3 regions of the Kitasatospora sp. NPDC101176 genome follow, and region 2 is predicted to be linked to each of the others. Evidence: riboswitches for the same ligand, from Rfam matches in the RefSeq annotation. Region 2 holds a riboswitch; each other region holds the start of a gene.
What was found. A riboswitch is a leader RNA that binds a small molecule or an ion and turns the genes downstream of it on or off. The one in region 2 is predicted to bind thiamine pyrophosphate.
Positions count from the first base shown of each region.

Region 1: linked by a shared signal. The riboswitch ahead of thiC (phosphomethylpyrimidine synthase ThiC) and the one ahead of thiO (glycine oxidase ThiO) in region 2 are both predicted to bind thiamine pyrophosphate.
Region 3: linked by a shared signal. The riboswitch ahead of ACIRS1_RS08755 (purine-cytosine permease family protein) and the one ahead of thiO (glycine oxidase ThiO) in region 2 are both predicted to bind thiamine pyrophosphate.

Region 1 is NZ_JBIWPA010000045.1:49,286-56,440, reverse strand. Features, by position in the region: gene ACIRS1_RS36485 (LacI family DNA-binding transcriptional regulator) at 105-1,262, shown strand; gene ACIRS1_RS36480 (metallophosphoesterase) at 1,376-2,608, shown strand; gene ACIRS1_RS36475 (hypothetical protein) at 2,860-3,720, shown strand; gene thiC (phosphomethylpyrimidine synthase ThiC) at 3,786-5,618, opposite strand; TPP riboswitch at 5,614-5,749, opposite strand; gene ACIRS1_RS36465 (DUF5326 family protein) at 5,924-6,124, opposite strand; gene tenA (thiaminase II) at 6,374-7,042, opposite strand; gene ACIRS1_RS36455 (cupin domain-containing protein) at 7,147-7,155, opposite strand, start outside.
Region 2 is NZ_JBIWPA010000002.1:445,434-452,588, reverse strand. Features, by position in the region: gene metF (methylenetetrahydrofolate reductase [NAD(P)H]) at 1-608, opposite strand, end outside; gene ACIRS1_RS04795 (polyprenyl synthetase family protein) at 794-1,900, shown strand; gene thiE (thiamine phosphate synthase) at 1,930-2,592, opposite strand; gene ACIRS1_RS04785 (Rv2175c family DNA-binding protein) at 2,589-2,954, opposite strand; gene ACIRS1_RS04780 (NAD(P)/FAD-dependent oxidoreductase) at 3,002-4,210, opposite strand; TPP riboswitch at 4,358-4,470, shown strand; gene thiO (glycine oxidase ThiO) at 4,465-5,646, shown strand; gene thiS (sulfur carrier protein ThiS) at 5,643-5,852, shown strand; gene ACIRS1_RS04765 (thiazole synthase) at 5,855-6,652, shown strand; gene pknB (Stk1 family PASTA domain-containing Ser/Thr kinase) at 6,774-7,155, shown strand, end outside.
Region 3 is NZ_JBIWPA010000004.1:225,811-232,965, forward strand. Features, by position in the region: gene ACIRS1_RS08740 (DUF5926 family protein) at 1-38, opposite strand, end outside; gene ACIRS1_RS08745 (ATP-binding protein) at 178-885, opposite strand; gene ACIRS1_RS08750 (glycerophosphodiester phosphodiesterase) at 1,090-1,914, opposite strand; gene ACIRS1_RS08755 (purine-cytosine permease family protein) at 2,088-3,473, opposite strand; TPP riboswitch at 3,559-3,707, opposite strand; gene ACIRS1_RS08760 (S1C family serine protease) at 3,928-5,823, shown strand; tRNA gene ACIRS1_RS08765 (tRNA-Ser) at 5,891-5,978, shown strand; gene ACIRS1_RS08770 (MerR family transcriptional regulator) at 6,098-6,925, shown strand; gene ACIRS1_RS08775 (FAD-binding oxidoreductase) at 7,092-7,155, shown strand, end outside.

The DNA.
Region 1 (7,155 bases), on a different contig from region 2:
TATCGAAGGAGCGCACCCCGGCTCACTCGCGGAGAAACGTATCTCCAAGGGCTCCCGATGCGCCGGTCACAGACCCTTGTCAGGAGCCATACGATCGGTCCGCCATGACAGCAGCAGCCAACCAGAGCGGTCGGCGTCCCACCACCTCACGGCGTCTGGAGCGGGCCGGCATCCGGGATGTGGCAGCAGCCGCCGGAGTGTCGATCACCACCGTCTCCGACGCGCTGAACGGCAAGGGCCGCCTGCCCGACGAGACCCGCAGCCGGGTGCGCGAGGTCGCCGAGCGCCTCGGCTACCGCCCCTCGGCGGCCGCCCGCACCCTGCGCACCGGGCGGTCCGGCCTGATCGGCCTGACCGTCACGACCTACGGCGAGGAACCCTTCACCTTCACCGAGTTCGCGTACTTCGCCGAGATGGCCCGGGCCGCCACCAGCGCGGCGCTCGGCCGCGGCTACGCGCTGGTGGTGCTGCCCGCCTCCTCCCGGCACGACGTCTGGGGGAACATCGCCCTCGACGGCACCGTGGTGATCGACCCGCCCGACCAGGACCCGCTGGTCAGCGAGCTGTACCGGTCCGGCGTCCCGGTCGTCAGCGACGGCAAGCCCGGCAACTGCCCGGTCACCGCCTGGGTCGACAACGACCACGAGGCCGCCGTCCTCGGCATCCTCGACCACCTCTCCGAGGCCGGCGCCCGCCGCATCGGCCTGCTCACCGGCACCAGCACCGACACCTACACCCGGCTCTCCACCGAGGCCTACCTCGGCTGGTGCGCCAAGGTCGGCCAGGAGCCGGTCTACGAGGCGTACCCCGCGCACGACCCGGCCGCGGGCGCCGTCGCCGCCGACCGGCTGCTCGCCCGCCCCGACCGGCCCGACGCCGTCTACGGACTGTTCGACCCCAACGGCACCGACCTGCTCGCCGCCGCCCGCCGCTACGGCCTGCGCGTCCCGGACGACCTGCTGCTGGTCTGCTGCAGCGAGAGCGACGTCTACGCCGCCACCGAGCCGCCCATCACCACGCTCTCGCTCAAGCCCCGCCGGATCGGCACCACCGTCGTCAACCTGCTCATCGACGCGATCGAGGGTGTCGACTCCGGTACCGGCGTCGACATCGCCCGGCTCTTCCCGCCGCGGTTCCGCACCGCCGGGACGGGCCCGCCCCCGGGCACCCTGATGCCGACCGAGCTGATCGTCCGCGCGTCCTCCCAGCGCCGGAGCCCGCGCACCACGGTCAGCCCGCCCCGGCCCCCGGGCGAGGTCTAGACCATAACGAGCCGGGACAAAACGGACCATGCGGGCGGCCCGGCTGACGCTCCGGAGGATTGGATACCCACCAGGTGACGACGCCGGGAGAGTGGTCTTCCTATGATGGGCGGATGACACCCGAGGACCGCTTCCCCGGGCCTGAACACCCCGACTCAGGCCCCCGCCACCAGCCGGACCTCGACGTGCTGCCGTACGGCACCTACTACGAACCGGAGCCGGCCACCGGCTACCCGGGCACGCCGTACGACGCGGAGACCTACAGCGGCTACGGCGGCGCCCGCTACCTGGAACAGCACTGGCCCGACGACGGACAGGGCCACGGCCACACCGTGCACGCCCAGGAGCACGGCCAGGAACACGCCCAGGCCTTCGCCCACCAGGACCACCCCGGCTACGAGCCGACCCTGCCCGACCAGCCCTCCCCGGCCCTCCAGCTGCCCGGCCGCGACGACCCGCCGACCATCGAGCTCGGCCCGCCGCTGCCCGACCCCTCCGCCCCCAGCTACCCTTACCCGGCCCCCGGCCCCGGCGAGCCCCCCGGCCCGCTCTACGTCGTCGGCGACGTGCACGGCTACCTGGAGGAACTCCGCGCCGAGCTGCGCCACCAGGGCATCATCGACGCCGACGGCCACTGGTCCGCCGGCCGCTCCCGGATCTGGTTCCTCGGCGACTTCACCGACCGCGGCCCCGACGGCATCGGCGTCATCGACCTCGTCATGCAGCTCGCCGCCGAGGCCGCCGCCGCCGGCGGCTACTGCCGCGCCCTGATGGGCAATCACGAACTGCTCTTCCTCGGCGCCGCCAGGTACGGCGACGAACCCGTCCAGTCCACCGCCGGCACGGCCTCCTTCCTCGCCGCCTGGCGCCTCAACGGCGGCCAGCAGCACGACCTCGAACGCCTCGAGGCGCACCACATCAGCTGGCTCTCCCGGCTCCCCGCCATCGCGCTGGAGGACGGCCACCTGCTGCTGCACTCCGACACCACCGCGTACCTGGAGTACGGCGAGTCCATCCCCGACGTCAACGACGCCGTCCACAGCCTGCTCGCGGACGAGGGCGTCGACGAGTGGTGGGACTGCTTCCGCCGCTTCACCAAGCGCTTCGCCTTCCGCGGCGACGCCGGGCCGACCGCCGTCCACGAGCTGCTCGACACCTACGGCGGCACCCGCATCGTGCACGGCCACAGCCCCATCCCGTACCTCACCGGCGCCGTGCACGCCGACGACGGCCAGCCCCCGCACATCCCCGGGCCCTACGTCTACGCGGACGACCTCGCGGTGGCCATGGACGGCGGCGTCACCATGGAGGGGCGCCTGCTCGTCGCCCGACTGCCCGTCAACTGACCACCCCGCCGGCAGGCTTCCGGGCCCCGCCGGGAACACCTGTTCCCGGCGCCCGGGCCGCCGCGTGCGCGCGGCCCGGGGCGCGAAATTCCGGAAACCGACTGTCAGCACGGCCGCGCCCGCCCCTACCATGAGGCACACCACACCCGGCCGCCCGTCCGGCGGCCCGCCTCCGCGCCCGTTCCGGCGTCCCGGACGGCCCCCGCGGCCCCCGGGGCGGAGCGAACGGGGTCCGCACGAACGGGGTCCCCATGAACAACCCCCCGCCACTGCTCGCCGAGGACCGCCCGGAATACGAGCGCCTCCTCGCCGAAGCCCTGCGCGACCGCACCGTCCTCACCGCCCTGCGCGCCCCCGGCGCGCTCACCACCGACCAGCTCCGCGTCCGCGCCCTGCGCGACGCCGACACCATCGCCGCGGCCGCCGGCACCGAGTACGCGCACTACACCCGGCTGCGCGACGACCTGCGCGCCACCCCGCCCGTCCCCGAGGGCACCGAGCCCACCGCCCCCGGACTGCTCACCCAGCTGCGCTCCGCCAACGGCGGCGCCGGGCTCTTCCCCGTCCTCACCGTGCTCACCCCGATCCTCGCCTGGGTCGCCGCCCTCGTCCTGCTGCTGATCGGCTACCTGCTCCGCGCCGCCGACCCGGAGCTCGTGCTCGCCCGCTCCCTGCTCACCGCGGGCTGGATCGCCCTCGCCGCCGGCGTCGCCGCGATGGCCGTCGGCATCATCGGGCTCGTCCTCACCGCCGTGCGGGACGGCGCCGGAGCGGCCCCGGCCGGCACCGACCCGGAACTCGCCGCCGAACTCGCCGCCGCCCGCCGGGAGTGGCGCACCGCACTGCGCGACCGCGGCCTGCTGCCCTACCTGCACGCCGGCCTGCCGGCCGTGCCCGCCGCCCCCGCCGCGGGCGGGCCCGGCGTCCGGCCCGAGTTCAGCAGCCCCGACTTCACCGGGCCCGGCTACAGCTCCCCCTCGTTCACCAGCCCCGGCCCCGACGGCAGTGGCGACCCGGGCGTCCCCGGCCCGCGCCCCGCCTTCACCACCCCCGACTTCACCGGGCCCGGCTACAGCTCGCCCTCCTTCACCAGCCCCGACGACGTCCCCTGACGAGGACGCGGACCGGCCCGCGCTCCCCCCTCCGGAGCGCGGGCCGGTCGTGTCGGCGGCGGGGCTCAGTCCGCCAGCGGGAGGTAGACCCGGTTGCCCTGGGCCGCGAACTCCTCGGACTTGGCCTGCATACCGGCCAGCGCCTCGGCGTCGAACCCGCTGGCGACGGCGGTGGAGCCGTCGCCGTGCTCGTCGCGGATCTTCTGGGAGATCTTCATCGAGCAGAACTTCGGGCCGCACATGGAGCAGAAGTGCGCGGTCTTGGCGGGCTCGGCGGGGAGGGTCTCGTCGTGGAACTCGCGGGCCGTCTCCGGGTCGAGGGCCAGGTTGAACTGGTCCTCCCAGCGGAACTCGAAGCGGGCGTCCGAGAGCGCGTCGTCCCACGCCTGGGCACCGGGGTGGCCCTTGGCGAGGTCGGCGGCGTGGGCGGCGATCTTGTAGGTGATCACGCCGGTCTTGACGTCGTCGCGGTTGGGCAGGCCCAGGTGCTCCTTGGGCGTGACGTAGCAGAGCATCGCGGTGCCCCACCAGGCGATCATCGCGGCGCCGATGCCCGAGGTGATGTGGTCGTAGCCGGGGGCGACGTCGGTGGTGAGCGGGCCGAGCGTGTAGAACGGCGCCTCGTCGCAGATCTCCTTCTGGAGATCCATGTTCTCCCGGATCTTGTTCATCGGGACGTGGCCGGGGCCCTCGATCATCACCTGGACGTCGCGCTCGCGGGCGATCCGGCCGAGCTCGCCGAGGGTCTGCAGCTCGGCGAACTGCGCCTCGTCGTTGGCGTCGGCGATGGAGCCCGGGCGCAGGCCGTCGCCCAGCGAGAAGGTGACGTCGTAGGCCGCGAGGATGTCGCAGAGCTCCTCGAAGTTCGCGTAGAGGAAGTTCTCCTGGTGGTGCGCCAGGCACCAGGCGGCCATGATCGAGCCGCCGCGCGAGACGATGCCGGTCTTGCGGCGGGCGGTCAGCGGGACGTACCGCAGCAGCACGCCGGCGTGGACGGTCATGTAGTCGACGCCCTGCTCGCACTGCTCGATGACGGTGTCCCGGTACACCTCCCAGCTGAGCTCCTCGGCCCTGCCGTCGACCTTCTCCAGGGCCTGGTAGAGCGGCACCGTGCCGATCGGCACGGGGGAGTTGCGCAGGATCCACTCGCGGGTGGTGTGGATGTTGCGGCCGGTGGAGAGGTCCATGACGGTGTCGGCGCCCCAGCGGGTGGCCCAGGTCATCTTCTCCACCTCCTCCTCGATCGAGGAGGTGACGGCGGAGTTGCCGATGTTGGCGTTGATCTTCACCAGGAAGTTGGTGCCGATGATCGCCGGCTCCACCTCGGGGTGGTTCACGTTCACCGGGATGACGGCCCGGCCGCGGGCCACCTCGTCGCGCACGTACTCGGGCTCCAGACCCTCGCGCAGTGCCACGAACTCCATCTCCGGGGTGGTCACCCCCCGCTTGGCGTAAGCGAGTTGGGTGACGGCGGCACCTCCGCGGCCGCGCAGCGGACGGCGCGGGCGGCCGGGGAAGACGGCGTCGAGGTTGCGCAGGTTCCCGCCGCGCGGCGAGGTGTGCTTGATGCCGTCGTCCTCGGGGCGCGCCTCCCGGCCGTCGTACTCCTCGACGTCGCCGCGCTGGCGGATCCAGGAGTCGCGCAGGGCCGGCAGGCCGCGCCGCACGTCGGGCTCGTAGGCCGCGTCGGTGTACGGGCCGGAGGTGTCGTACAGCGGGACGGTCCGGCCGTTGGTGAGCTGCACCTCGCGGTACGGGACCCGCAGATCGGGTCGGGACCCCTCGCGGTAGGCCTTGCGCCAGGCCGGGGTGGGGTAGCCGGTGCCCGCGCTGGTGACGGCGGAGCCGTCGGCGTCGGTGCTGCGGGCAGACTTCGGCTGTGCGTCGAACGTGGTCATCTGACCTCATACTCCCTACGCCGGCATTACCCGGTCCAGGTTCCTGCGGTCGACGCAGCCGTCGGTCCGTCCGTCGACGGTCCGGTCAGCGTCCTCTCAGCCCGGTGCTCCGAGCTCCCGCGTCCACAGGCGGTGTTGCCTGCACATGACGCCCAACACCGTAGCGAGCCGATCGCCGCAGGTCCAGAGGGGGTCCACGGACGGCGGGGCGGGAGCGGCGGACCGGGCCGGCCGGGCGCGCGGCGGCCGGGAACGCCCGAGGCCCGGTACCCCGCGCGGGGTACCGGGCCTCGGGGGTGCCGGTCTCAGCCCTTGGCGGCCTTCTTGACCAGGACCACCACGGCGGCGGCGATGCCGACCACCACCAGCACCTTGATCACGATCGCCAGCAGGGCGCCCACGACGCCGAAGACGAATCCCACGACGTTCCAGAGCAGCACCAGGACCAGCACCGGGATGACGATGTTGCGCACCCAGGAGGGCAGCGACTTCCAGAGCTCAGCCATGTCCGTTCCTTCTCTCCCCGTGGGGTCGGCTGCCTGACCGGTGCCGTCTCCCGCTTGCTTTCGGTACGTCGATCGTACGGGGGCCGGGGTGCCGGAACGAGGGCCCGCAGCCCGGAGAGAACCCGGAGATCACCCCGACCCGGAGACCGGGGAAACCCTGGTCAGAGCCCGGGGAGGACTCCCGGAGAAGCCCCCGGAGGAGCCCCCGGGAGCGGCCCCGGAAGGCCCGGGCCGCGGTCCGGCCGGCCGTCAGACCGGCCAGCGCTCCCCGCGCCAGGCCGCGTCCCAGAACATCCACTCGTACCGCGAGGTGGTGACGAAGTGCTCGACCACGCGGCGCCGTTCGGCCGGGGACACCTCCTCGCCGAGCCGGTCGGTGAGCGCCAGCACCCGGCGCACCACGGACTGGAAGGCCTCGTCGCCGTACGTGGCGATCCACTTGGCGTACAGCGGATCGGGCGAGCCCTGGGCGAGCAGCGCCTCCCCGACCCGGGCGTAGATCCAGTAGCAGGGCAGCACCGCGCCGACCGCCTCGGCGAAGGAACCGCCGTAGACGGTGGCCAGCAGGTAGCTGGTGTAGGCCCGGGTGGTGGGCAGCACCGGCTCGGCGGCGGCCTGTTCGGCGCTGTCGCCGAAGGCCGTCATGAACTCGGCGTGCATGCCCTGCTCCGCGGCCAGCGCGCCGACCGCGTCGTCGGCGAAGGCCCGCACGTCCGCCTCGCCGGGTGCCTTGGCGGCGCAGACCGCGAGCGCCCGGGCGTAGTCGCGCAGGTAGTGCGAGTCCTGGACGACGAAGTGGCGGAAGGCGGCGCGCGGCAGGGTGCCGTCGGTGAGGCCGCCGATGAAGGGGTGGGCGAGGATCTCGGCGTACACCGGCTCGATGGCCGCCCAGAGTTCTTCCGTCAGGCTCATGCTCATGCCCCGACCCTAAGGCGTGCCCCGTGGATCACCGCCGGGGCCGGTCGCCGGGGCCGGTCGCCGGGGCGGGCCCGGAGCGGCGGCCGGAGCGGCGGCCGGCCGGCTCAGGCCTC
Region 2 (7,155 bases):
AGCCGCAGGTAGTCGTCGACCTCGAAGAACATCTGGGTGATCGCGTAGTCGGCGCCGGCCCGGATCTTCCCGACGAAGTGCCGGATGTCCTCGTCCCAGTCGGTCGAGCGCGGGTGCATGTTCGGCGAGGCCGCGACGCCGACGCAGAAGTCGCCGATGCCCTTGATCAGTTCGACCAGCTCGTACGCGTAGGTGACGCCCTCCGGGTGGCTGACCCACTCGCCCGTCGGGTCGCCGGGCGGGTCGCCACGGACCGCGAGGACGTTGCGGACGCCCTGGTCGGCGTACTGGCCGATGATGTTGCGCAGCTCGGCGACCGAGTGGTCGACGGCCGTCAGGTGGGCGACCGGGGTGAGCGTGGTCTCGGTGGCGATCCGGCCGACCATGTTGACGGTGCGCTCCCGCGAGGAGCCGCCGGCGCCGTACGTCATGCAGACGAAGTTGGGGTCGAGCGGTTCGAGGCGGCGGATGGCGTCCCAGAGCTTCTGCTCCCCGGCTTCGGTGCGCGGGGGCATGAACTCGAAGGAGAAGGACCGCTTTCCGGCCGCCAGGAGCTCGCGGACCGTCTGTGCGCGGTCCGGTCTGGTGGAAGCGATTCCGAGTGCCATGCTGGCAGGTTATCCGGCGTTCGAAGGGGCCGGACAACTCGGTTCCACGGATTGAGACACCTGGTGGACGCCGTTCGGGTGGCCCTACCGGCCGGTAGGTCCGGGCCCGAACACCTGCTCGCACAGCCGTTCCCAGCCGCCCCGCTACGCTTGCTGCACCCCCAGCGAACCAGCGGAGCCTCATCGTGACCTCGTCCAGCAACCGGCCGGCCAACCCCATTGACGTGGAGGACGTCCGCACCCGCGTCAACGCCGCCCTCGCCGCGTTCATGGACGGCCAGGCCGCCCTGCTGGACAAGATCTCCCCCCAGCTGGCCCCCGCCACGGACGCCCTGCGCGACTTCCTGCTGGACGGCGGCAAGCGGCTGCGCCCGGCCTTCTGCTACTGGGGCTGGCGCGGCGCCGGCGGCCCGGCCGACGGCGCGGGGATCGCCAACGCGGCCGCCGCCCTCGAACTGCTCCAGGCGAGTGCCCTGGTGCACGACGACCTGATGGACCGCAGCGACACCCGCCGCGGCCTGCCCTCCGTCCACCGCCGCTTCGAGGCCCTGCACAGGGACAGCGGCTGGCGCGGCGACCGCGAGCAGTACGGGGCCTCGGCCGCGGTGCTGCTCGGCGACCTGCTGCTGATCTGGTGCGACGAGCTGTTCCTGCGCTCCGGCCTGGAGCCGGCGGCGGTGCTGGCCGCCAAGCCGGTGTTCGACCTGATGCGCACCGAGGTCATGGTCGGCCAGTACCTGGACGTGCTGGAGCCGGTGGCCGGCGACTCGGCGGACGCGGGCGCGCTGGAGCGGGCGCAGGCCGTGCTGCACTACAAGTCGGCGAAGTACACGATCGAGCGGCCGCTGCAGGTCGGCGCGCTGCTGGCCGGGGCCGGGCCGGAGCTGGTGGCGGCGTTCGGGGCGTTCGGCCTGCCGCTGGGCGAGGCGTTCCAGCTGCGCGACGACCTGCTCGGCGTCTTCGGCGATCCGGCGGTCACCGGCAAGCCCGCCGGGGACGACCTGCGCGAGGGCAAGCGGACCCTGCTGGTGGCGCACGCGATGCGCGGCCTGTCCGCCGCCGACGCCCGGCACCTGGACGAGCGCCTCGGCGCGCCGGACCTCGCCCCCGAGGAGGTCGCCGGGCTGCGCGCCCTGGTCGCCCGCAGCGGCGCGCCCGAACGGGTGGAGCGCCGGATCGAGGAACTGATGCGGCAGTCGCTGACCGCGCTGGAGGCGGCGCCGCTCGCCGACGAGCGGGCCCGGGCGGTGCTGCTGGCGCTGGCCGAGGCCGCCACCGTCCGCAAGTACTGAGGCACCGCGGACAGCGGCGGACGACGGGGTCAGGCCGCGCGCACCCGGCGCGACAGCTCGGCGGCGGCGGCCCGCGGGTCGTCCGCCGCGGTGATGGCGCGCACCACCACGATCCGGCGGGCGCCGGCGGCGAGCACCTCGTCGAGGTTCCCGAGGTCGATCCCGCCGATGGCGAACCACGGCCGGTCGGTGTCCCGCGCGGCCGCGTAGGAGACCAGGCCGATGCCCGGCGCCGGGCGGCCCGGCTTGGTCGGGGTCGGCCAGACCGGACCGGTGCAGAAGTAGTCCACGCCGGGCTCGGCGATCGCCGCGTCCACCTCGGACTCGGCGTGGCAGGACCGCCCGATCAGCACGTCCTCGCCGAGGATCGCCCGGGCGGCCGGCACCGGCAGGTCGTCCTGCCCGAGGTGCAGCACGTCCGGCCGGGCCGCGTGGGCGACGTCGGCGCGGTCGTTGACGGACAGCAGCTTGCCGTGGCGCCGGCACGCGTCCGCGAAGACCTCCAGGGCCTCCAGTTCCTGCCGCGCCTCCAGGCCCTTGTCCCGGAGCTGGACGACGTCCACCCCGCCGGACAGCGCCGCGTCGAGGAACTCGGCCAGGTCGCCCTGCTCGCGCCGGGCGTCGGTGCACAGGTACAGCCGGGCGTCGGCCAGCCGGGCCCGGGGGCCGGCGGCCGGCGCGGGGGTCGTCACAGCGCCATCGCCTGGGCGCGCCGCTTCACCTCGGTCGCCCGGTTCTCGCAGAGGGCCTGCGCCGGGGTCCCGGGCAGCGACGGGTCCTCGGTGAACATCCACTCGACGATCTCCTCGTCGCTGAACCCGCTGTCGCGCAGCACCGTCAGCAGGCCGACCAGGTGCTTGACCGGGCCCTCCTCGGCGATGAACGCGGCCGGGACCTGCAGCGACTTGTTGGGTCCGCGGCGTACCGCGATCAGCTCACCCTTCTTGACCATGTTGCGGACCTCGGTGACGAGCACGCCCCACCGCTCGGAGATGTCGGGCAGGTACAGCCACTCGGGGACCAGGGCATCAGTCTTCGCATCGATCTCACTCACGGCACCAGACTGCCACCTCGACGGGCCCCCGCGCACCAAGGGGCCGGTCAGAGGGCGGCGGCGGCCTTCAGCGGCACGGCCGGATCCGCCGCGCGGACCGGGTCCAGGGCGGTGCCGCGCTCGATCAGCCGCCGGCCCTGGGTGAGGTCGCGCGGCCGGTCGACGGTCAGCAGCGCGCTCGGCACCCCGTCGCGCAGCCAGAGCACCGCCCAGGAGGCGTCCCCGGGGCCGCCGCGCCACAGCATCCGGTCGCCCGCGGCGTGCCGCCCGGCGTACTGGACCATCCGCCCGAACTGCTCCGACCAGAAGTACGGCACCGGGTCGTACGGCGACACCTCCGCGCCGAGCACCGCGGCCGCCGCCGCCTCGCCGGACTGCAGCGCGTGGTCCCAGTGCTGGACGGCCAGCCGGGCGCCGACCCGTGCGGAGGGGTAGCTGACGCAGTCGCCGGCCGCGAAGACGCCCGGCACGCCCGTGCGCAGGCGCTCGTCGACCAGCACCGCGCCGGTGCCGTCCAGCTCGACGCCGGAGCCGGCCAGCCAGTCGGTCGCGGGCCGGGCCCCGACCCCGACCACCACCTCGTCGGCGGCCAGGTGCGAGCCGTCCGCCAGCCGCACCGAGCCGGACTCCACGGCGGCGACGCCGACCCCGCAGCGCAGCTCGACACCCGCCTCGGCGTACCAGGCGGCCATCGCCGAACCGACCTCGGTCGGCAGCGCACCGGGCAGCGGGGCCGGGCCCGCCTCCACCACCGTCACCGTGCAGCCGGCCTCGCGGGCCGCGGTGGCCACCTCGGCGCCGATCCAGCCCGCGCCGACCAGCACCAGGCGCAGCCCGGGCCGCAGCAGGGCCCGCAGCGCGAGCGCGTCGTCCAGGGTGTGCAGCAGGTGCGCGCGCTCGGCGCCGGGCAGCCGCCGCGGGGTGGCACCGGTGGCGATCACCAGTGCACCGTAGGGGAGTTCACCGCCGTCGGTGTGCAGCACGCCGGGGGTGAGGCCGGTGGCGCGGCGGCCGGTGAGCAGCTCGATGCCGAGGTGCGGGTAGTCGATGTCGAGGGGGGTGGCGTCGGTCTTGCCGAGCAGCACCTCCTTGGACAGCGGCGGCCGGTCGTACGGCGCGTGCCGCTCCTCGCCGACCAGCACGATCCGCCCCCGCCAGCCGCCCTGCCGCAGCTTGAGGGCGCACTGCGCCCCGGCCAGCCCGGCTCCGACGACGACCACCTGATCCGTTCCGCTCAGCTCTGCCACGCCCGTCACTGTACTCAGCGCCCTCGACGCCCGGTCGAGGCGTCCACCAGGGGGACCGCACGCCCGCCCGGCCGACCGCGGGCACCCCCACCTGCGCACCCTCCGTCCACCCCTCGTACACGCCTTCGGCCGGGCCGACCACCGGCGTTATGGTGGGGGCACCATCACGGGAGCCCGGCGGACCGGGCTGAGAGGCGGGCTGGCACGGCCTGCGACCGTCCGAACCTGATCCGGGTCATACCGGCGAAGGGAGAAGAGCAGCTTTGACACGCTTGGCACCGGGCGCCCGCGCCGACGTGCTGGTGGTCGGCGGGGGCCTGATCGGTCTCGCCGTCGCCTGGCGGGCGGCGCAGCGCGGACTGGCGACGGTCGTGGTCGACCCCTCCCCCGGCGGCGGGGCGGCCCGGGTCGCGGCCGGGATGCTCGCGCCGGTCACCGAGCTGCAGTACGGCGAGGAGCCGTTGCTGCGCCTCGGCATGGCCTCGAACGAGCGATACGCCGCCTTCGCCGCCGAACTGACCGAGGCGAGCGGCGGCGCGGACACCGGCTACCGGCGGTGCGGCACGCTCGCCGTCGCGCTGGACTCCGACGACCGCGCGGAACTGCGCGAACTGCACGCCTTCCACCAGCGGCTCGGCCTGGACTCGACCTGGCTGACCGGCCGGGAGGCCCGCCGCATGGAGCCGATGCTCGCCCCCGGCGTGCGCGGCGGCCTGCACGTCGCCGACGACCACCAGGTGGACGGCCGCCGGCTGCTCGCCGCGCTGCTGCTGGCCGGCGAGGCCGCGGGCGTGGTCGTGCGGCGCACCCCGGCGGTCGAGCTGCTGGTCGAGGGCGACCGGGCGGTGGGGGTGCGGCTCGGCGACGGCGGGGCGGTGACCGCCGACCGGGTGGTGCTCGCGGCCGGCCCGCACAGCCACCGGCTGCCCGGCCTGCCGGACGGGGTGCTGCCGCCCGTCCGCCCGGTGAAGGGGCAGATCCTGCGGCTGCAGGTGCCCGGGGCGTACCGGCCGTTCCTGTCCCGCAACGTCCGTGCCGTGGTGCGCGGGCAGCACCTGTACCTGGTGCCCCGGGAGGACGGCGAGCTGGTGATCGGCGCGACCACCGAGGAACAGGGCTACGACACCACGGTGACCGCCGGCGGGGTCTACGAACTGCTCCGCGACGCACACGAGTTGGTCCCCGGCATCACCGAACTCCCGCTACTGGAGACCTCCGCCGGGCTGCGCCCCGGCTCGCCGGACAACGCGCCGCTGCTGGGCCCGACCGCCCTGCCCGGACTGGTCGCCGCCACCGGCCACTACCGCAACGGGGTGCTGCTCGCCCCGGTGACCGCCGACCTGCTCGCCGAGTACCTGGCGACCGGCGAACTCCCCGAGCTGGCGCAGCCGTTCACCCCCACCCGGTTCTCCCCCGACCGCTCCACCACGAAGGCCTCCGCATGACCGAGATCGCACTGACCGTCAACGGCGAGCCCCGCCGGGTGCCCGCCACGACCACCCTCGCCGAGGTGGTGGCCACCCTCAGCACGGCCCACTCCGGCGTCGCCGCCGCGCTCAACGAGGCCGTGGTGCCCCGGGGTTCGTGGTCGGACACGGCGCTGTCCGCGGGCGACCGGATCGAGATCCTCACCGCCGTCCAGGGAGGCTGACCATGGCCGACGACCTGCTGACCATCGCCGGGGCGACCTTCGGCTCCCGGCTGATCATGGGCACCGGCGGCGCCCCGAGCCTGGAGGTCCTGGAGCGCGCGCTGCTGACCTCCGGCACCGAGCTCACCACCGTGGCGATGCGCCGGGTGGACGCCTCCACCCAGGGCTCCGTCCTGGACGTGCTGACCCGCAACGGCATCCGCGTGCTGCCCAACACGGCCGGCTGCTACACCGCCGGGGAGGCTGTGCTGACCGCCCGGCTGGCCCGCGAGGCGCTCGGCACCGACTGGGTGAAGCTGGAGGTGATCGCCGACGAGCGGACCCTCCTGCCGGACCCGATCGAGCTGCTGGACGCCGCCGAGACCCTCGTCGACGACGGCTTCACGGTGCTCCCGTACACCAACGACGACCCGGTGCTGGCCCGCAAGCTGGAAGACGTCGGCTGCGCGGCGATCATGCCGCTCGGCTCGCCGATCGGCTCCGGCCTGGGCATCCGCAACCCGCACAACTTCCAGCTGATCGTGGAGGGCGCGAACGTCCCGGTGATCCTGGACGCGGGCGCCGGAACCGCCTCCGACGTCGCGCTGGCGATGGAGCTGGGCTGCGCGGCCGTGATGCTCGCCTCCGCGGTGACCAGGGCGCAGGACCCGGTGCTGATGGCCGAGGCGATGCGGCACGCCGCCGAGGCCGGCCGGCTCGCGTTCCGGGCCGGCCGCATCCCGCGCCGCTTCCACGCCGAGGCCTCCTCGGCGATGGCCGGCCGGGCGGACCTGGACACCCGCGAGCGCCCCGCCTTCTGACGCCGGGACACCCGCGGCGCCCCGGGGGCGTCCCGTGTCACAAGCCGGGCACAGCCGGGCCCGGGGGCGGTGTCCCCAGGGTCCGGTGCGCGCCCGCGGCACTAGACTCCCCCGGGTGGACATGGCACTGCACGACCCGCTGATCGGTACCCTGCTGGACGGCCGGTACCGGGTCGAGCAGCGCATCGCGACCGGCGGGATGTCCACCGTCTACAAGGGCACCGACACCCGGCTGGACCGGGTCGTCGCCCTCAAGGTGATGCACCCCTCGCTGGCCGGTGACGACGGCTTCACCGCCCGGTTCATCCGCGAGGCCAAGGCCGTAGCCCGGCTCACCCACCCCAACGTGGTCAACGTCTTCGACCAGGGCGCGGACGGCGGGAACGTCTTCCTCGCGATGGAGTACGTGCCCGGCCGCACCCTGCGCGACCTGCTGCGCGACCGCGGCGCGCTGTCCGTCCGGGCCGCGCTGGACGTGCTGGAGCCGGTGCTCGCCGCCCTGG
Region 3 (7,155 bases), on a different contig from region 2:
TGACGCTGCGGCGCCTTCTTGGCGGCCTTCTTGCCCATGGTGCGGCTCTCCCGGGGACGGTGTCCTTTGCTCCGGGCAGCCTACTGACCTTCCTCCCGACGTGCGGTCACGCACCGGGCCGCCCCGCGGGGCCCGGCGGGTGCCGGGCCCGGGGCCGGTCGGGCGGGGTGCGCGGTGTCAGGCGCTGCGGGCGTCACCGCCGGTGCGCCGGGCGTGCCGGGCACGGGCGGGCAGCGCCGCCCAGACCGTCACCTCGCCGGGCGCGTCGCGCACGCCCCAGTCGCTGGCCAACTGGTCGACGATGCCCAGGCCGCGGCCGCCGCGCGAGGTCAGCGAGGGGCTGGCGGGCAGCGGCCGGGTGGTCGCGCCGCCGTCGGTGACCTCCAGGGTGAGCACGCCGTCGGCGTGCATCTGCCAGCGGACCAGGACGCCGCCGTCGGCACCGCCGCCGGTGTCCTCGCCGCCCCGGCCGCCGGGTGCCGGGTGCGCCCCGCCGGGGACGCCGACCAGCACCTGGTCCACCACCTCGGCCCGGGCGCTGCGGCCCAGTGCCCGCAGCGGGCCGAGCGGACGGGCGTACCGGCACGCGTTGCTCAACAGTTCGGAAAGGATCAGAACAGCATCATCGATGACCGGCTCGGGTATCTCCCGGTCACCGAGATCTCGACGCAGTCGGCGCCGTGCGACCCCGACACTCGCTGGGCCGTGCGGCACTGCCATGGTCGATGAAGTCGGCACTTCACGCGCCACCATCAACGCCACCCCCGGACCTCCTTCAGCGTATGCCGAGGGAGAGATGCCCCTTGGTAATGCGTCGGAAACGACCGCCGGAGGATCCCGCGAGGACATTTCGAGCGTCGCGACCGAGGGTCGACCGGAGGTCATTCACCGCTCACCCTCCGTCGTGCGACGGCATGAATTCCGGCAATACCGTGCCCGGAAGGTTTGAGTGCCGACCAGACCGATCAGGTTCGATCAGTCCGTTCGGCCCCGTCCCGCCCTCGTCCGGCCCCCGTCCCGTCCCGTCGTCCGGTGCCGCTCCGTCGTCCCGTCCCGCTCCGTGCCGCCCGGTGCCGCTCCGGGGGAGGATCACCGCCCGAGCTGCGCCAGCACCTCGGCGGGCCGGTTGGTGATGATCGCGGACACCCCGAGCTCCAGGCAGAGCTCCACGTCGGCCGGCTCGTCGACCGTCCAGACGTGGACCTGGTGCCCCAGCTCGCGCAGCCGCGTCACCAGCTGCGGGCGGGCCCGGACCAGGTCGATGCCCGGGCCGGCGATCCGCGCCCCGCCCGGCAGCGGGGAGCCCGGGCGCAGCCGGCCGAGCAGCGGCAGGGTCCGCTCGAAGAGGAAGACCCGGCGGTAGTCCGGTGCCCCGGCGGCCACCCGGTCGAGGGCCACCGAGGAGAAGCTCATGATCCGGGCGACCGGGCGGTCCCCCTCGCGCTCCGCGCCGATCTTGAAGCGCTCCAGCATCCGCAGCAGTTCGGCCTCCACCCGGCCGCGGTAGCGCACCGGGTGCTTGGTCTCGATCGCCAGGTCCACCGGGCGGCCGCAGTCCACCGCCAGCTCCAGCAGCCGCTCCAGCCGCAGCACGCCGCGCAGTTCGGGGTCGGTGCTGGGGCGGCCGGTCTTCCAGGCGCCGAAGTCGTACGCCTCCAGCTCGGCCAGGGTCATCGCCGAGACGGTGCCCCGGCCGTCGGAGACCCGGCCGATCCGGCGGTCGTGCACGCAGACCAGCTCGCCGTCGGCGGTCAGCCGGACGTCGCACTCGAGGGCGTCGGCGCCCTCGTCGAGCGCGCGCCGGTACGCCGCGAGGGTGTGCTCGGGCAGGGCGTGGGAGGAACCGCGGTGGGCGATCACCTGGACGGGCGGCGCGGTGCGCGCCGCCGTCGAGGACAGGTCTGGGCTGGTCACAGGGCCAACGATAGGCGGCCGAAGTGACGCGGAGACGAAGACGGCCCCAACCCGTGGGGCCGTCTTCGGTGGGCGGGGCCGTCGGCGGGGGCGGTTCCGGGCCCCGGCGGCCCGGCCCGTCAGGCTCCGGACGCCCCCGGCAGCGCGGCCTGCCCGGCCCGCCGCGCTCAGGCTCAGCCCGCCGTGTTCCGGCGGGTCAGCGGGGTGAGCGCCCAGGTGAGCAGGGCGGGCACCAGGAAGGCGAACAGCGAGGCGGAGGTCCACTCCTGCGGGGTGAAGTGCAGCGACTCCTGGGCGGAGGTCCAGAAGTCCGTCCACCAGCCGGCCACCGGGGTCGGCGCGATGAACTGGTAGACCGCGAAGCCCAGCACCCACGGCAGCAGCATCAGCCAGCGGGAGGGGGCGTCGGCGGAGAGGTTCCAGCCGTGCCGGCCGGCGCCGAGGAAGTAGTCCACCGCGAGCACCGCCAGCAGCGGCACGAAGACCGAGCCGATCAGGCCGAGGAAGTTGGTGTAGGTGTCGGTGAACCGGTCGATCTGCAGCGCCAGCACGGTGATCAGCAGGCCGATCCCGCCGGTCAGCACCCGGCGGTCCACCTTCGGCAGCAGGTTCTGCACGGACATCGCCGTCGAGTACACGTTGGCGAAGGACTGGTCCGTCTCGCGCAGCACCAGCACCAGCAGGAACAGCCAGCCGGCCCAGACGCCGAGGAAGGAGTCGAAGATCCGGTTCGGGTCGCCGTCGGACTGCAGCAGCGCCATCAGGCCGAGCACGTAGCACCAGACCTGGGCGACGGTGTAGCCGGAGAAGCTGCCCCAGAAGGCCGAGCGCGGGGTGCGCGAGTGCCGGGTGTAGTCGGCGGCCAGCGGCACGAAGGAGATCGACACCGCGATCATCATGTCGGTGGCGCCCAGGAAGCCGTGCCAGTTGCCGGCGCCCGGGTCGGGCACCCCCTGACGGCCCAGCTGGACGGTGAAGTACACCATCGCGACGGCGACGGCACCCGCGACGAAGCGGCGCAGCACCGCGATCGAGCCGAGCGGCCAGATGGTCAGCGCGGTGGTCAGCGCGCCGGCCAGCAGCACGAACAGCCAGCGGTAGCCGTCGGTGTGGGCGACGGTCTGGGCGCCCGCCGCGATCGTCAGCAGCTCGAAGACGCCCCAGCCGACGCACTGGACGATGTTCAGCACCGTCGGGACGTACGACAGCCGGGTGCCGAACAGCCCGCGCAGGTTCGCCATCGCCGGGGCGCCGGTCCGGGCCCCGATCAGGGCGGCCACGCCGAGCATCGCGGTGCCGACCACGGTGCCGGCCACGATCGCCGTCACCGCCGCGGCCAGCGAGAGCTCACCGCCCTTGGCGCCGAGCACGGTGGCGGCGGTGGAGAAGCCGATCAGGCTGACGCCCAGGTTCATCCAGAGCGCGAAGTGGTCGCGGAAGCGCAGCGTGCGCGGCGGCTCGGTGTCCAGCACCAGCGGCGCCTCGACGCGCTCCGGGCGGTCCAGGACGGCGGTCGCCGTGCCGGAACCGGCCGGGCCGCCGGCGGCGTCGCCCTGCACGGTCGTGGACGATCCGGGGAGGTCCCCGGTCGCCCCGGGGAAACCCTTGGACTCGGGCGCGCCCGAAGAAGAGGATGGCGAAGCAGGCGGCATGGCCGATACTCCCTACGCCGGCATTACCCGGACAGGTTCCGGCGGTCTGCGCCCCCTCGACGGTCCGTCCACGATGCCGTGGCGGTACGGTCGACCAGCGCACTCTCAGCCTGGAAGGTCCAAGCTCCCGCGTGTCAGTTTGGAGCGACAGGCTAACCGGCACCGGGGTGGACGCCAAGGCCAGGGGCCCTGCCGTCCGCATCGCGGGACGCCCGGCGGAGGTGGGGGAGCCTCCGTCGCCGGGTCGGCCGTCTGCGCCGGCTAAGGATTCTTATGAGTTCTTCAGAGGGGTCCTTACGGCAATCGAATCGACTGTGCGAAAAACTATGGTCCTTGGTTCTGTCAGCTATGGAGGTCGTCCGTGAGCACCGAGCGAGAGGTTGGGCCCACCGGGCCGCAGGGGGAGCAGCCCTCGGGCGCCCAGGGGGCGGGCGGTCCCGCTTCCGACCCCGCCGCCTCGGGCGGGCACAAGCCGACCATGGCGTTCAGCCGGGTTCCCGAGCCCGACGCCGCCCCCGCCTCCGAGCCGGCCCCGGCCGACTCCCCGGCCGCCCCGGCCGAGGGCGGGCACCGGGCGACCATGGCGTTCGGCCGGGTCCCCGAGCCCGCCCCCGAGCCGGCCGCGGCCGACGCCGCCGCGACCGCGGAGGGCGTCCCGGCCGAGGGCGGGCACCGTCCCACCGTCGCCTTCACCAAGGTCCCCGCGCCGGAGGCGGCCCCGGCCGCCCCCGCGGCCCCCGTCGAGGCGCCGTCCGCCGGTGTCGACCCCGCCACCGGCTACCTCGACGCCCCGCCGCCGGTGCTGCCGCCCGCGCCGCAGGCCCCGGCAGCCCCCGCGGCGCCGCTCGCGCCGGTGGCCGAGGGCCAGGCCCCGCCGCTGGGCAACCCGTACGCCACGCCGACCCACGGCGTCCCGGCCGCCGGCGCGCACGACCCGTACGGCCCGCCGCCCGCCCCCGGCGTGCCCGCCGCGCACCCCGCGCCCGGCCACCACCCGTTCGGCGCCGGCCAGCCGCTCGGCGGCTGGGGCGCCTCCCACGACGCCACCGGCGGTGCCGGCTACCCGGGCGGCCCGGGCGGTCCGCTCGGCTACCCGGCCGACTACCCCGGCGGCCCCGGCGGCCCGCACCGCCCGCGCAGGAAGCGCGGCGGACTGGTCGCCCTGATCGCCGCCGTCGCACTGGTCGCCGGCGTGGCCGGCGGTGCGCTGGGCGTGGCGGTCACCGACCACAACAACGGCAGCAGCTCCGCGGACGACCACCGCAGCACCACCGTCCAGGCCAGCAACACCCAGAAGAACGAGCCCTCCCCCGGCTCGATCGCCGGCATCGCGCAGAAGGCGCTGCCCAGCGTCGTCACCATCAAGGCGCAGGGCAACGGCGAGTCCGGCACCGGCACCGGCTTCGTCTTCGACACCGAGGGCCACATCCTCACCAACAACCACGTGGTCGCGCCGACCCTCAACGGCGGCAAGCTCACCGTCAAGTTCGCCGACGGCACGTCCTACAACGCCTCGGTGCTGGGCCACGCCGAGGGCTACGACGTCGCCGTGGTCAAGATCGACAACCCGCCGAAGAGCAAGCTGGCGCCGCTCCCGCTGGCCGACTCCGACAAGGTCAACGTCGGCGACTCCACCATCGCGATCGGTGCGCCGTACGGCCTGGAGTCCACCGTCACCAGCGGCATCATCAGCGCCAAGGACCGCCCGGTCGCCTCCGGCGACGAGACCGGCGGCCAGTCCTCCTACATGAACGCCCTGCAGACCGACGCCTCGATCAACCCCGGCAACTCCGGCGGCCCGCTGCTCGACTCCGGCGGCGCGGTGGTCGGCATCAACTCGGCGATCCAGTCCAACGCCTCCGCCAACGGCCGGGCCGGCAGCATCGGCCTCGGCTTCGCCATCCCGATCAACCAGGCCAAGTGGGTCGCCGACACCCTGATCAAGACCGGCAAGCCCGTCTACGCCAAGCTCGACGTGCTGCGCAACGACGACTACAAGGGCGACGGCGCGCAGATCCAGACCCGCGACGTCCAAGGCCAGCCCGCCGTGACCCCCGGCGGCGCCGCGGACAAGGCGGGCCTCAAGCCGGGCGACGTCATCACCAAGCTCGGCGGTGTCCCGATCGAGAACGGGCCCGCCCTGGTCAGCCGGATCTGGACGCACAAGCCCGGCGAGACCGTCGACGTCGAGTACACCCGCAACGGCCAGCAGTTCACCACCAAGGTCACCCTCGGACAGCGCGACGGCGACAGCTGACCCCCGCCGACCCGCACCGAACCGTGTGCACCGAACCCCGCCGGACCCGTTAGGCTGACCTCCGCCTGGAGAGCTGCCCGAGCGGCCTAAGGGAACAGTCTTGAAAACTGTCGTGGCGTGACCCGTCACCGTGGGTTCGAATCCCACGCTCTCCGCCGGTAGGAGAACCACCTGCTCAGGGGCGGGTGCCGAGATCGTTCGGCACCCGCCCTTCGCGCGTTCCGGGGCCGGGACTTGACCCTGACACCGTGAGAGGCAGTGGAGTGGGAGCACCATGTTGAACATCGGAGACTTCGCCAGCCACGGCCGGGTGTCGGTGCGGATGCTGCGCCACTACGACGCGATCGGACTGCTGCGGCCCGCCCGGGTGGACCCGGTCACCGGGTACCGCTCCTACGAGGCGTCCCAACTCGCCCGGCTCAACCGGCTGATCGCGCTCAAGGAGCTCGGCTTCACGCTGCAGCAGGTGCGGGCCGTCCTCGACGAGCAGGTCGACCCGGTCGAACTGCGCGGGATGCTGCGGATGCGGCGGGCCCAACTCGCCGAGGCGATCGCCGCGGACGGGCAGCGGCTGGCGCGGGTGGAGGCGAGGCTCCGGACGATCGAGAGCGAGGGGACCATGTCCACGCACGATGTCGTGGTGAAGCGGGTGCCGCCCGTCCGGGTGGCCGAACTGACCGGTGTGGCCGCCGGCTACGAGCCCGAGCAGATCGGCCCGGTGATCGGCCCGCTGTTCGCGGAGCTGTGCCGGCGCCTGGCCGCGGCCGGGATCACGGGGACCGGCCCGTCCGTCGCCCGGTACGAGGACGTGCCGGACGGCGACGGCGCGGTGCTGATCCGGGTCGCCGTCCCGGTCGGGCCGTCGGTGGAGCCGGGCCGGTCCGACGTCGCGGTGCTCGACCTGCCGCCGATCGAGGAGGCGGCGACGCTGGTGCACCGCGGCCCGATGGACGACGCCGTGGGCGCCTTCCAGGAGCTGGCCCGCTTCATCGAGGCGAACGGCTACCGCTCCGCCGGCTACGCCCGCGAGCTCTACCTGGAGTGCCCGGACGACCCGGCGCAGTGGGTCACCGAGTTCCAGGAGCCGGTGGTCCGCCGCTGACCGCTGCCGGTGGGCCCCGCACGGGGGTCGGGGCCCACCGGCGCGGCGGTTCCCGTCGGCGCGGCGGTGCCGGCGGGACCGCTCGCCCGGCGGGGACCACTTGCCCGGCCGATCCGGGGCGGGCAGAGTGCCGGAGGAGGCCGGTGGGCGGCGAGTGGAGGCGGCGATGAGCGATCTGACGGACCGACTGACGGAGGGCCTCCCGGCCGGCGCGGTGGTGGTGGACCCGG